DNA from 2 places in the Leucobacter insecticola genome. Region 1 is predicted to be linked to the other one. Evidence: predicted binding sites of a transcription regulator. Region 1 holds the regulator's gene; the other holds the start of a gene.
What was found. Region 1 encodes HrcA, which represses chaperone genes, less so after heat shock. Its sites were predicted from a motif close to TTNGCACTCGNNNNNNNCGAGTGCNAA; they were not measured.
Positions count from the first base shown of each region.

Region 2: a site for HrcA is predicted at 1,964-1,990, ahead of groES (co-chaperone GroES). Genes of this name have one in related genera too.

Region 1 is NZ_CP049934.1:2,130,690-2,137,991, reverse strand. It holds gene lepA (translation elongation factor 4) at 59-1,912, shown strand; gene G7067_RS09860 (DUF1990 family protein) at 1,951-2,613, shown strand; partial or broken gene hemW (radical SAM family heme chaperone HemW) at 2,603-3,825, shown strand; gene hrcA (heat-inducible transcriptional repressor HrcA) at 3,923-4,957, shown strand; partial or broken gene dnaJ (molecular chaperone DnaJ) at 5,028-6,127, shown strand; gene G7067_RS09840 (16S rRNA (uracil(1498)-N(3))-methyltransferase) at 6,142-6,909, shown strand; gene G7067_RS09835 (HIT domain-containing protein) at 6,951-7,301, shown strand; gene G7067_RS09830 (PhoH family protein) at 7,291-7,302, shown strand, end outside.
Region 2 is NZ_CP049934.1:1,362,195-1,369,496, reverse strand. It holds partial or broken gene guaB (IMP dehydrogenase) at 1-496, opposite strand, end outside; gene rarD (EamA family transporter RarD) at 568-1,491, opposite strand; gene groES (co-chaperone GroES) at 1,588-1,884, opposite strand; gene G7067_RS06255 (DUF4190 domain-containing protein) at 2,082-2,576, shown strand; gene G7067_RS06250 (THUMP-like domain-containing protein) at 2,581-3,804, shown strand; gene G7067_RS06245 (dicarboxylate/amino acid:cation symporter) at 3,858-5,156, opposite strand; gene G7067_RS06240 (IS110 family RNA-guided transposase) at 5,592-6,800, shown strand; gene G7067_RS06235 (hypothetical protein) at 6,865-7,092, opposite strand; gene G7067_RS06230 (YgdI/YgdR family lipoprotein) at 7,230-7,302, opposite strand, start outside.

The sequences.
Region 1 (7,302 bases):
TTCCCGCACGGAGCGCCTAACTTCTGCGCTCAGTGAAGTAGTGAGATAATGGCTGGCAATGTCTCCACGCAGCGTAAACCCACAGATCCCGGCGTCAACTGACCCCGAGAGGATCCGCAACTTTTGCATCATCGCCCACATCGATCACGGTAAGTCGACCCTTGCCGATCGCATGCTGCAGATTACTGGTTCTGTGCCGGATCGGGAGATGCGTGCGCAGTACCTCGACCGTATGGACATCGAGCGTGAGCGTGGCATCACGATCAAGTCGCAGGCGGTGCGGATGGCGTGGGAATTCGAAGGGCGGTCCTATGCGCTGAACATGATCGATACCCCCGGTCACGTCGATTTCAGCTACGAGGTATCTCGCTCGCTCGCGGCCTGCGAGGGAGCCATTCTGTTGGTGGATGCCGCTCAGGGGATCGAGGCCCAGACACTCGCGAACCTGTATCTCGCGATGGAAAACGACCTCGAGATCATCCCTGTCTTAAACAAGATTGACTTGCCTGCTGCTGACCCGGAGCGGGTGTCGCAGGAGATCGCCGATCTCATCGGTGGCAATGCGCAAGACATTCTGAAAGTCTCCGGCAAAACGGGCATGGGTGTCGAGGAACTGCTCGATAGAGTCGTCGAACGAGTGCCCGCTCCGACCGGCGACGCTGATGCGCCTGCGCGAGCCATGATCTTCGATTCTGTCTACGACCCCTACCGTGGTGTTGTGACCTACGTTCGTATGATCGACGGACGACTGACGCCGCGCGAGAAGATCCTGATGATGTCGACGCACGCGGAACACGAAGCGCTAGAGATCGGCGTATCATCTCCGGAACCCGTCGCAGCCAAGGGGCTCGCGGTGGGTGAGGTTGGCTACCTCATCACGGGCGTGAAAGACGTCCGGCAGTCCAAGGTCGGTGACACCGTCACGACAAAGCTGAAGCCTGCGAGCGAAGCGCTGCCTGGCTATACCGATCCTAAGCCGATGGTCTTCTCAGGCCTGTACCCGATCGACGGCTCAGATTATCCGGTTCTTCGCGAGGCTCTTGACAAACTCAAGCTCTCTGATGCCGCCCTGCAGTATGAGCCAGAGACTTCTGTTGCGCTCGGCTTTGGCTTCCGCTGTGGCTTCTTAGGCCTGTTGCACCTTGAGATCATTTCGGAGCGGTTGCGGCGAGAATTCGATCTGGATCTGATCGCAACCGCACCCAGTGTGGTGTATCAGGTGACGACTGAAGACAAAAAAGAGATTACCGTCACGAATCCTTCGGAGTATCCGTCGGGCAAGATCGCGAGCGTACGCGAACCCATTGTGCGCGTTGCGATCCTCGCCCCCAAGGACTACGTGGGCACCATTATGGAACTGTGTCAGTCCCGCCGTGGCAGTCTGATGGGCATGGAGTACCTTGGCGAGCGGGTCGAGCTGCGCTACAGCATGCCGCTCGGTGAGATCGTTTTTGACTTCTTTGACCATCTGAAGAGTCGCACCCAGGGCTACGCGAGCCTTGACTACGAGCCGATGGGAGAGCAAGAAGCGGATTTGGTGAAGGTAGACATTCTGTTGCAGGGCGAGCAGGTTGACGCCTTCAGCGCGATCGTGCACCGCGACAATGCCTACGGCTACGGAACCATGATGACCGAGCGGTTGCGCAAGTTGATTCCGCGGCAGCAGTTCGAAGTGCCTATCCAGGCGGCAATTGGATCGCGGATCATCGCGCGCGAGAACATCCGCGCGATCCGCAAAGACGTGCTAGCGAAGTGCTATGGCGGCGACATTAGCCGAAAGCGCAAGCTGCTCGAAAAGCAGAAGGAAGGCAAGAAGCGTATGAAAATGGTTGGCCGAGTCGAGGTGCCACAGGAAGCCTTTATCGCCGCCCTCTCGGGGGATGTCGAGGGTAAAGACGCGGCTAAGAAGTGAGTGAACAGGGCGGTAGTCGACGAACAAGCCACCAGGAAATGCCCGCCAGCTATGCCGCGGTGGGCGCATCGAAGTTTGCAGATCTGTTGCGCTTTCCCCCTGAAGGCAGCACTCCCTACGAGGAGACCCTGCAGCTCGGCAGCGGCCAAGACCGTTTCATCGCGGCCTCAAGCCTGCTGATGACCTGGGGTGCGCAGCGCGGTGCCGGGCTCGCGGTCGTTGACATCGAGCGGGGCCCGAATGACACCTACCTCGGCCCTGAGTTTGATGACCAGGGCCGGCCACTCTCGGTGGGCGAGCGCGAGGAACAGTTTGGCCCCGACGGCGAGCCGTATCTGGTCGCGGGATCCTCGGCGACGCTGCGCAGTGCTGACGGAACTGAGCGCCGGATCCTGGTCGTGTACACGATCAATCAAGAGCGTGTTGTCGGCTTTGCTTGGGGCACCCAGGACGATGCCGGCGTGGTTGGCGAGCAGCGGTTCACCGTCGAATTTCGCGATGACGGCACCGTATGGGCTGTTGCGCGCGGCTTCCTCACCGCGCCGAAGAATGGACTCCTCGGGTTGAAAGCCCGCGCAACCACCAAAGACGCGATTGAGTCGGTCAGAGCGCAGATCCGCGCACTTGCTCCCGGCGGTGCGGTGGTAACAGACGCTCGCGAGTCGAACGCCAGCGAAAGCACCGGTTCTGGTGGCGAGTAGCCTTCCAGACGGTGAGGCAGCTCCCGCTGACGGCTCGCTCCCCGAGAGCGTGGCCGCAGGATCACAGGATCGCCGCTTCGGTGTCTACGTTCACGTCCCATACTGTCGGGTGCGCTGCGGCTACTGCGACTTCAACACCTACACCGCCAGCGAGTTGGGCGGCACAAGCCAGCACGACTACGCAGGCCAGGTGTGCCAGGAGCTCCACTTCGCGGGCCAGACACTTCGGCGCGCCGGTGTTGCCGAGCGCCCGGTGTCGACCGTCTTCTTTGGTGGCGGCACCCCCACGCTGCTGCCGGCCAGCGATCTGGTGGCAATGCTCGGCAGCATCACGCGCGAGTGGCCGCTCGCGGAAGGCGCTGAAGTAACGACCGAGGCGAACCCTGATTCCGTCGACGAAGCCTACCTGCACACGCTCGCGGAGGCGGGCTTCACCAGGGTGAGTTTCGGTATGCAGTCTGCGGTGCCGCACGTCTTGAAGACTCTGGATCGGACCCACTCGCCCGAGCGGGTCCCGCTGGTGACGCGCTGGGCGAAGAACGCGGGCCTGCAGGTGAGTGTGGATCTGATCTATGGCACGCCGGGGGAGAGCCTCGCCGACTGGGAACGCTCGGTCGAGGCGGCGCTCGCCACCGATCCCGATCACATTTCTGCGTACGCGCTGATTGTCGAACAGGGCACCAAACTTGCGGCGCAGATCCGCCGCGGCACCGTGCCCGCCCCGACGAGGATCTCCACGCCGAGATGTACGAGTTCGCCGATGCCCGCTTCGTGGAGGCGGGCTTCAGCTGGTACGAAATCAGTAACTGGTCGCGTTCGCCCGAGACTCGTTCGCGCCACAATCTCGCCTACTGGACCGGCGAGGACTGGTGGGCAGCAGGCCCGGGCGCCCATAGCCATATTGGTGGGGTGCGCTGGTGGAACGTGAAGCACCCGGGTCCCTACGCCGAGCGGATCGCCCGGGGCGTCTCGCCCGCGCAGGCGCGCGAGATCCTGAGTCCGCAGGCGATCCGTGACGAACGCGTGCTGCTCGAGACGCGGATCTTCTCCGGGCTGCCGACCGAGGTGCTCACGGCCGAAGAGCGGCGGGCGATCCCGGATCTCGTTGCCGACGAGCTCATTGACGGTCGCGCCGCGATCAAGGGACGTATCGTGCCGACGCTTCGAGGCCGCTTGCTCGCCGACACGGTTGTGCACCGTCTGCTGAGTTGAAGCGGACCGCCAGGAAGCCTGCGCTAGACTTGGCACTCAGTAGTGCCGAGTGCCAACGCACTCGCGTTTGTTTGGGAATGAGGACGGAGGGGTAGCTGTGGTTTCTGAGCGAAGTCTTGCTGTGTTGCACGCCATCGTCAGCGACTACGTTTCTCTGAACGAACCCGTCGGGTCCAAGGGCATCGTCGATCGCCACAGTTTTGGCGTCTCCGCTGCGACGATCCGCAACGACATGGCCTCCCTCGAAGAAGACGAGCTGATCGCTCAGCCGCACACCTCCTCGGGGCGAGTGCCGACGGACAAGGGCTACCGGCTCTACGTTGACACGCTCGCGAAGATCAGGCCGCTCTCGGCGGCACAGCGATCCGCGATCGAGCGTTTTCTCGGCGAATCTGTTGACCTCGACGACGCAATGAGCCGCACCGTTCGTCTGCTGTCCCAGCTCACCAATCAGGTCGCTGTCGCCCAGTATCCCTCCCTGCGAAGAACCGTTGTGCGACACCTTGATCTGGTCGCGGTGGCCGAGGACCGGATCCTGTGCGTGCTGATTCTCGGCAGCGGGGTGGTTGAGCAGCAGATGGCGCGACTCCCCGCCGCCCGCGTGTCTGAAGCTTGGGTGCAGGGGCTTCGCGAGCGGATCGCAGCCGCCGTGGTCGGTCGCGATGTCGACGCAGCCGCGGCAGAAGTGGTCAAGCTTGAGACTTCCGTCTCCGATTGGGCGCCGCCCGGCGAAGGGGAACTCGTAAGCTGCGTACTCGAGGCGGTGTCGACCCAGTTGCAGGCCAATCGCAGCGACCGGATCGCGATCGCCGGTGCCGCGAACCTCTCCCGGCCCGGCTTCGAGGGCAGCCTGCCGCTCGTCCTCGAAGCGATTGAGGAGCAGGTTACCCTGCTGCGCCTTTTCGACGAGCTGGTGCAGGATGAGCGTGATGTCGCCGCGTCAATCGGCCGCGAAAACGAGGCATACGGGCTTTCCGAAGCCTCTGTGATCGCGTCCAGCTACGAGGCTGAGGGCACCTCGGTGTCTCGCCTTGGCGTGCTCGGCCCGGTTCGCATGGACTACGCGAGTAACATCGCATCCGTGCGCGCGGTTGCGAGATACCTCAATCGGCTTCTTGGCGAGGATCAGTGAGCCGGCAAAGCTCGACTCGCACACGTTGACACTTCAGAACCACCCACTACCCCTGTGAGGAGCACAATCCGTGGCCGACCACTACGAGACCCTCGGCGTGACCCGTGAGGCGACACCCGAAGAGATCAAAAAGGCCTATCGCCGGCTTGCGCGCGAACTGCACCCCGATGTGAATCCGAGTGAAGAAGCCTCGGAGCGTTTCAAAGGTGTGACCCATGCCTACGACGTATTGAGTGATCCCGAACAGCGGCAGCGCTACGACATGGGCGGCGGCCAGTCCGATATGGGCGGCTTTGGTGACATTTTCGAGACGTTCTTTGGCGGTGGCGGTTTTGGGGGCGGCCAACGCGGCCCCAGGTCACGCTCCGAGCGCGGCGAAGACGCGATGATCCGCGTGGATGTTTCCCTCGAAGAGGTCATTTTTGGGGTGCAGCGCGACGTCACCGTGAACACCGCGGTGCTCTGCGGCGCCTGCCAGGGCAGCTGCTGCCAGCCCGGCACCCAGCCCGTCACTTGCGACGTCTGCCACGGCCAGGGCCAGGTGCAGCGCCAGGTGCGCTCGCTGTTTGGCAACGTTGTCACCATGCATCCCTGCGGCAGCTGCCACGGCTACGGCACCGTTATCGAACACCCCTGCGTCGAGTGTGCAGGCAAGGGGCGGGTGCGCGAGAAGCGCACGATCCCGGTCGATATCCCCTCGGGGATTGACACCGGAACCCGCATGCAGATGCGCGGCGGCGGTGAGGTCGGGCCAGGCGGGGGCCGAACGGCGACCTCTTCATCGAGTTCCGGGTCACGCACCACGACATCTTCAGCCGCGACGGCAACGATCTGCTCTGTACGATGCAGCTTGCGATGACCGACGCGATTCTCGGCACTGAAGCGACGGTCGGGGCGCTCGACGGCGATGTGAACGTCGAGATTCCAGAGGGTACACAGTCGGGCGACGTCATCACGATCCGCGGGCGCGGGATCCAGGCCTTGCGCACCACGACGCGCGGGGATCTGAAGATCGCCGTGCAGGTCGCGACTCCCGAGAAGCTGTCGAACCGGGAGAAGGATCTTCTGCGCCAGTTCGCTGCCCTCCGTAAGGATCAGCCCCCTCACCTGGGCGAGTTTCAACAGAGTTTCTTTGGCAAGATCCGCGACCGCTTCTTCCGTCAGGGATAGCGGGCGGGATCGACGTGGCGAATCTCTACTTCGCTGATGCGGCTAATGCGGCTGATGCTTCACAGTGGCGGGCTGGCGCTCAGGTCACCATTTCGGGGGATGAGGGTCGCCACGCGGTGAGAGTAAGTCGCTTGCGTGCAGGCGAGCAGATCCTGGTTGGGGACGGTGCCGGAACGATTGGTGAGGGCAGTGTTGAGAGCGTCGCCAAAGACTCCTTTGTAGTGCGGCTCGCCCAGGTGTCCCTGCGCCCAGCGCCCACACCCCGTGTGGTGCTCGTACAGGCGCTCGCGAAGGGTGACCGAGACGAGCGCGCGGTCGAGCAGGCGACGGAGTTTGGCGTTGATGGCATCGTGCCGTGGCAGGCTGAGCGATCGGTGTCGCGCTGGAGTGACACGGACAAGGCTGCAAAGGGCGTGTCAAAGTGGGCGAGGATCGCACGCGAGGCTTCAAAGCAGTCGCTACGCGCGAGAATCCCCGAGGTGGAGGAACCGATCACCCTCGCCGGCCTGTGCGAGCTGGCTGCGTCTGATGGTGCTGAGGTCTTAGTGTTGCATCCTCGGGGCGTGATGGCGTTGAGCGCTTGGGCGCGAACATCGCTTCCTTCTGACGCACGTGAGGTCTACCTGCTTGTTGGTCCTGAAGGCGGGCTCTCCGACGCCGAGCTTGATGCTCTGGAAGCCGCAGGAGCAAACGTGCTGATGCTCGGCACCACCGTGCTCCGCACCTCCTCTGCAGGCCCTGCTGCCCTTACCGTTCTCAACGTCGCCCTCGGCCGCTGGTAGTAGCCCGGCAGACTGTCCTTGGTCACCGCTAGACTAATCGCATGGCAGAAGAGACGATATTCAGCAAGATCGTGTCGGGGGAGATCCCGGTGAAGATCTTGGCAGAGACCGAGCGGGTGATGGCGTTTCCTGACATCAACCCGCAGGCCCCCGTGCACGTGCTCGTGATCCCGAAGGCGACGCAGTACCGCAACGTCGTCGAACTCGCCGCGGCTGAACCCGAAACTCTCGCCGAAATGGTGGCGGTTGCTCAGCAACTCGCAGATGAACTGGCAGAGGGCGAATTCCGCCTGATTTTTAACAGCGGCGCAAATGTTGGGCAGACCGTGTTTCACGTCCACGCCCACGTGCTCGCAGGCGACCTCAAAGAGCAGTCCCTCGTTGGATCCTGAA
Region 2 (7,302 bases), 770 kb from region 1:
TAATCAGCGGCATCTTGGTCATGGCATCTGCCACCCGCACCTGCGCGCGATCCTTCGGATCGATGAAGCGCATGTCGCGGTTCGTGATGATCCCGAGGAGCACACCGGCCGAGTCGACCACGGGCAGCCCGGAGACGCGGTATTCACCGCAGAGCGCATCGACCTCGGCCACAGTCGCATCAATGGTGGTGGTTACGGGATTCGTAATCATGCCGGCTTCTGAACGCTTCACCCGGTCGACCATTTCCGCCTGATCCTGGATCGAAAGATTGCGGTGCAGGATCCCGAGGCCGCCGTTGCGCGCCATCGCGACCGCCATTCGCGTCTCAGTCACCGTGTCCATCGCGGCGGAGATGAGCGGGATGCTCAGGCGGATGCGGCGCGTGAGCTGCGTCGACGTGTCGGCTTCACTCGGAATGACGTCGGTGTGTGCGGGCAAGAGCAGCACATCGTCGTAGGTGAGTCCGGTAAATCCGAATGGGTCGCGCTGTTCCATGAGTCCTCGCTTGGTTAAAGATGGGAGGGTGTGCCTATAAAGGAGGGTGCGGATCGCGCTCCCCGTGCAGATCAGTCTAAGGGAATCGGCCCAGTTGAAAGCTGTGCTCCGGGCGAACGTCGCAGCTGAAGAATCATGTCAACGATCAGCAGCACCAGCGCGATCCACACCGTGATAAAGCCGATCCAGCGCCCGAGTGACACTTCTTCGTGCAGCACAAAATAGCCGTACAGGAACCCGAGAATCGGTGTCAAGAACTGGATGAAGCCGATGTAGGACAGGGGCAGACGCCGCGCCGACTCACCGAAAAGAATGAGCGGGATCGCCGTGACAACACCGCTTCCTAAGACGAGAAGCAGGATCCCGGGCCCGAAGGTGTGGGCGGTGAGCCCTGCCGTGGTCGCGATAATGATCATCTGGACGATACCGACCGGCACAGAGATCAAGGTCTCAACGGTCAGCCCCGTCAGCCCATCAATCGTCTCTCCAACGTGCTTGTGCACGGCGCCGTAGACACCAAAGGTGAGCGCAAGGCCGATCGAAATCCAGGGGAACGCACCATACGCAATCGCGACCGTCAAGACTCCAACGGCGGCAATGCCGACAGCCATCCACTGCAGCCGTGAAAGGCTCTCTTTCCGCACCACCACACCAATGAGAATGGTGAAAAGCGGGTTAATGAAGTAGCCGAGCGAGGTCTCAATGACGTGCCCGGTCATCACCCCGATCACGAAGATCTGCCAGTTTGCGTACAGAAGCAGCGATGACAGCGCGAACCAGCCCAAGAGTCGGGGCTTTCGCAGGATCGCGGCCACCTGGGACCAACGACCCGTGATGGTCACAAGAACCGCGCTGAATACGAGGGTCGCGGTGACCCGCCAGGGCACCACCTCGAGCGCGCTCACCATAGAGATGAGGCCGAAATAGGCGGGGAATGCGCCCCACAGGAGATAGGCGGAGAGCCCGTACCCTAGTCCCGCGCGAAATTTTCTCACCAAGTTAGTTTAGTCACGCCTCTGAGATCTCCGTAGATACGCCGTGGGGCCGCAGATCCGAAGATCCACGGCCCCACCAGAACGCTGTCTGAGGCTTTAGCGCTCGACGATTGCGAGAATGTCGCGAGCCGAAAGCACGAGGTAATCTTCGCCACCGACCTTGACCTCAGTACCGCCGAACTTCGAGTAGATCACAAGGTTACCGACCTCAACGTCGAGGGGAATGCGGGTTCCGTTGTCAGACACGCGACCGGGTCCCACAGCGACGACCTCGCCCTCCTGGGGCTTCTCCTTGGCGCTCTCGGGAATGACCAGACCGGATGCGGTGGTCTGCTCTGCCTCGACCTGCTTGATAACGATACGATCTTCGAGCGGCTTAATAGCGACCGACACAGTTGACCTCTTTCCAATTGCGAAGTGGATCTCACGCCCGCCCACTGCGAACGCGCTACCCAAGAGTCTACGGCTCAAGTTGGCACTCTCGCAAGGGGAGTGCCAACTCCTAGGCATCGGATCGCCAAGAGCGAACGCCACAATCTTCCTCCGGTTGCACAGGGCATTTCCCTGGCGGGAGGCCTGCCACCCATAGAATGGAGATTACGCCGGATCGCATATCTGAAAGAAGAGTAAATGTCTACGCCCAACCCCCACAGCAGCCCGTTCCCCCGCAGTACCCTGCGCCACAAACGCCGGCTCCGCAGCAGGCCGCTCCCCAGCAGAGCTTCCCGGGCCAGCAGGCCCCACAGGCCTATCCGCAACAGGCAGCGCAGTACCCGCAGCCGAACCATCCGGCGCCCTCAACAGCGACGACGCTCGACAAGACCAACACCTTCGCGCTGCTCTCAATCATCCTCGCATTCATCGCACCGCTCGCCGGCATCGTGTTCGGTCACATGGGCCTCAGCCAGATCAAGAAGAAGGGCGACGCTGGTCGCGGCATCGCGCTCACGGGCCTCATCATCAGCTACGCCTACTTCGTCTTCGTCGCGGTCTTCTTTTTCGTGTGGATCGGATTCGTTGTCACGTTGTTCAGCAGCCTGGGCGGTCTGATGAACGGCTACAGCGACTACGGCTACTACAACTAGGGAATTGCCGAACTCCCAGATCCTCCCCGGCTGGGACGCGCTCAGCACCGAGCGGGGGCTCACTGTACTCGAGTGGGCCTCCGCTCAGCGCATTGAGGGCCGTTCAATGGCCGAGCTCAACTCCGCGCTTCGCCGCCAAGAGCTTTCGCCAGACGAGGTCGCCGCGATCCTGACCCAGGTGGGACTGCGAAATAAGGCCGCGGCGAAGTTTGGCGCGCTGGCTTCGCAGCTCCTGTTCACGCAGGCCGGACTCGAGCAGGCGAGCCGCGCTCGGGTGTCAGCGCACCACGCTGAGCGGTTTCGCGCGGCCGGTTGTGCGCGGGTCGCGGATCTCGGCTGCGGGCTAGGATCCGAATCGATCGCGCTGCTGGAGGCCGGGATCACCCCCTTGCCCGTCGAGCTCGATCCGCTCACCGCGCGCTTTGCCGCACACAATTTGCGCGTTGCGTCGGGCCAGGCTGGACTCCCCGCCCCCTCCGTGCGCGTGGGAGACGCAGAGTTACTCGGGGCCGCCAATGCCGACGGCGTGTTTCTCGATCCGGCCAGGCGCACTGCCGGGCACCGCGACACGCGGAGGGTCACTTCGCCCGACGACTACTCCCCCTCTCTCACCTTCGCCTTCGGTTTTGCTTCGCTGCTGCCAACCGGAATCAAGCTCGGCCCCGGCTTCGACCGCGAACTCATCCCAGACTCCGCCGAGGCACAGTGGGTGTCGGTCGACGGCCAGGTGGTCGAAATGGGACTGTGGTTTGGGGCTGCGGCTCGCGAGGGGATCCGTCGCTCAGCGTTGGTGTTGCGTGGGGAAAGCGATAGTTTTGAACTCACCGCGCCGGGCGACACAGCCGACGTCGAGGTTCAAGCGCTGGGCGAGTACCTCTACGAGCCTGACGGTGCGGTGATCCGCGCGCGCCTCATCGGCGAACTCGCGCGCCGAATCGATGCGGGGATGCTCAGCGAGGGCATCGCCTACATGACCTCGAATCGCCACGTCTGGACCCCGTTTGCACAGGCCTTTCGGATCCTGGAGGTGCTGCCAGCTAAGGAGAAGGAACTGCGCCGTGCCCTTTCTGACCGCGGCATCGGCTCGCTGGAGATCAAGAAGCGCGGCGCCAACGTGGATCCGGCGGCGCTCCGCACCCGACTCAAGCTGCGGGGCGAGAACCACGCCACGCTGTTCCTCACCCGTGTGGGAGACGCCCACACGGCACTACTCGCGGAGCGGTGCTGAGACATGCTCCCGGCTGACTAGAGACTGGCGGTTGAGCAAGCACCGCGTCGACTCTACGCCGTCGGCGCAGCAGTATCGGCCGAGTGACCACGATCGACCGTGCCATCAGCGAGCTCAACAACCTCGTCTGATTCGTCTTGCGATTGGTCACCCAGGCGTCCGCGAGTGATCGTATTCATGATCATCGCGATTGCACCGTCGCCAGTCACGTTGGTCGCGGTGCCGAAACTGTCGAGGGCAATGTAGGCAGCAAACATGATGCCCACCTCAGCCTCACCAAACCCGAGCATCTGCACGAGAAGACCGGCCGCGGCTGCAATCGCGCCACCGGGCACGCCCGGCGCGGCAATCATCATGATGCCAAGCATCAAGATGAACGGGAAGTACGAACCGAAGGACACGTCGCCGCCTGTGAGCAGAAGTACCGCGATCGAGAACGCCGTGATCTTGACCATCGAGCCTGACAGGTGAATCGTCGCGCACAGCGGCACCACGAACCCTGCAACCGCGTCACTGACCCCGTTCTTCTTCGTTGACGCTAGCGTCACCGGAATCGTCGCTGCCGACGACGACGTGCCGAGCGCCGTGAAGTATGCATCGCGCATGTTCCACAGCGCGCGCAACGGGTTCGTACGCGCCATCGCCCCGGCGATGCTGTACTGAATCAGCAGAACGACCAGCGTCAACGCGAACGACACGACGACGACGAGCAGGAACTTCGACACCACCGTGACCGCTGACCCGCTCGCGGACAGGTCCAGGAAGATCCCGAAAATGAACAGTGGCAGCGCGGGCACCAGGATACGCCGAATCAGCGACTCGATAATGGTGCGAAACTCAACGGCACCGCGAAACACAACGCGGCTGCGAAAGGCCGTAAGCCCGATCCCGACTACAAACGCCAGCACCAGCGCACTCATTACGTCAATCACCGGTTTCAGCACGATCGATGTCGGCGAATCACCTGCGGCCGTCACGAGCGTAAAGTACGGTGCAAAGCCTGAGCCACCGTCTTCGGTGATCGACCCGAGCTCGCCACCCGCCATCGCGCCGCGAAACAGCCACATGCTAACCCAGTAGGCGAGCAAGCCGGCGAGCAACGTCGACCCGTAAGCAATCGCGGCAGTCAGCCCTAACCATTTGCCTGCACCGCGGCCGAGCTCGGCGATCGCGGGCGTCACCAGGCCCAGGATGATCAGCGGAACCGCAAAGCCCAGAAAGCCCGAAAAGATGGAGTTGTAGGTCAGGAACACTCCGCCGAGCCAGACAGGCACAATTGGGCCGAGCAAAATACCAAGCACAATGGCGACGATGATCCAGCCGAGCAGGGGAAACTTACGGAGCAGGTCCACGTAATCCTTCATTGGGTGAGGGCGGCATGCCGGTTCGGACACGACCCCCTCGTACTTCCGCGGGTCGCGCACAGACAAAACACAAGTTTAGGGGCTCTTCGTAATTGAGGGTGTAGCCGATGTAAAACAGATAACGATGCACGCTCCCCCACCGCCAGCTCACCAGCCCCCCGTTACTTTGTTCGTAGCTCCTGATCCGCGAGGATGAGGAGTGAGGCAGCCAGCCGGGGCCGGCATGATTGTTGCCCCCTGTCGTACCAATGATCTGGGGGTGTTGTCACCGACCTCCGGTCTGGCGGTCGGTGATCGCTGATAGGGGCAAGACCACAGCCGCGCATATCGGGGCAGGGTCGTTCGTAACGTGGATGCCGACGCCTACCGCCACCTGACTGCCGAACACATACAAGCAGGACGGAGGAACACCCCTTGAACAGCATTGAGCACTACGACGACGTCGCGGTCTTCATCGGCCTCGATGTCGGCAAGAGCGAGCATCACGCGGTCGCGCTCACCCGCGACGGGAAGAAGCTCTACGACAAGCCGCTCCCGAACACCGAAGCCAAGATCATATCGGTGCTAGATCAACTCGCTGAGCACGGCCCCGCTCTGCTGGTCGTTGACCAGCCCGCCACGATCGGGGCGCTCCCCGTCGCCGTCGCGCAAGCGCATGGTGTGCTCGTCGGGTATCTCCCCGGCCTCACGATGCGCCGCGTCGCTGACCTCCACCCCGGTGAAGCGAAGACCGACGCACGGGACGCGTTCATCATCGCGGAGACCGCCCGCACGATGCCCTCAACTCTGCGATCGATCAAAGTCGCCGATGAGCAGATCGCGGAACTCTCGATGCTGTGTGGCTTCGATGATGATCTTGCCGCGCAAATCACGCAAGTCTCCAACCGCGTTCGAGGTCTCCTCACCCAGATCCATCCCACCCTGGAACGGGTACTCGGGCCGCGTCTGGATCATCCCGCGATCCTCGATGTGCTGCAGCGTTACCCATCACCGGGTGAGTTGCGCCGAGCCGGGCAGAAGCGCGTCGCGGCCAGGCTCCTCAAGCGTGCCCCGCGCAAGGGCGGGGCATGGGCGCAGGAGATCTTCGACGCCCTCGATCAACAGACCGTGACGGTCACCGGCACGAACGCCGCGAGTATCGTGCTGCCACGGCTCGCGAAGCAACTCAGCGAACTCCGCCAGCAACGCACCGATATCGCGTCCGAGGTTGAGAAGATCGTGGAAGCGCACCCTCTTCACCCGGTCCTGACGAGTATGCCGGGAGTCGGCGTCAGGACCGCAGCCAGACTCCTCACCGAGATCGTCGGGAAACATTTCCCCACGGCCGGGCACCTCGCGTCTTACGCCGGGCTCGCGCCCGTCACCCGCCGATCCGGCACCTCGATCCGCGGCGAACACCCCTCAAAGCGCGGCAACAAGGTCCTGAAACGTGCAATGTTTCTTTCCGCGTTTGCAGCGCTCCGAGATCCCGAATCACGGGCCTACTACGACCGGAAGATCGCGCAAGGCAAACGCCATAACCAAGCACTCATCGCACTGGCGAGGCGCCGCTGCGACGTCCTCCACGCAATGATCAGAACCGGCAGCCTCTACCAGCCACGAACCCAATCAGAAACCGCCCTCGCCGCTTGACAAACAACATAGGGGCACCCCCAAAAAAAACGGGCACCTCTCTGCCGCTGCAACAACGAGGTGCTCACCGCGCGACCGGTATCTTGCGGGCGAAGGATGATTCTCTGCACTTCTGACCGACCTTCAAATGGCCACGGCCAGGGTTCGTAATATGCGCCGCATCCGTGGTCTTCAGCAACTCGTTCGAGTCCTGCTCACTCGCCATCTTGAGTGCGATCTTCGACGTCGAGTTCGCCTCAATCTGATCATTCACCACACCAGCCGGCTTCTGCGTCGCCAAAATCAGATGCACACCCAAGCTCCGCCCAATACGCGCAACACCAGCGACCACGACACACCGCAAATCAGCACTTCGGGATCGCGGCACGTCACACCATCACAGCCTTGCAAAGCCTGTCAAGCCTCGCCAAAAACGCCATGACATCCATGTCATTCAGTTTCACGAAAAAACGAAGCGGTACTGACACCTTCATCTTGGGGACCCAGATAGAAATACAGTTTC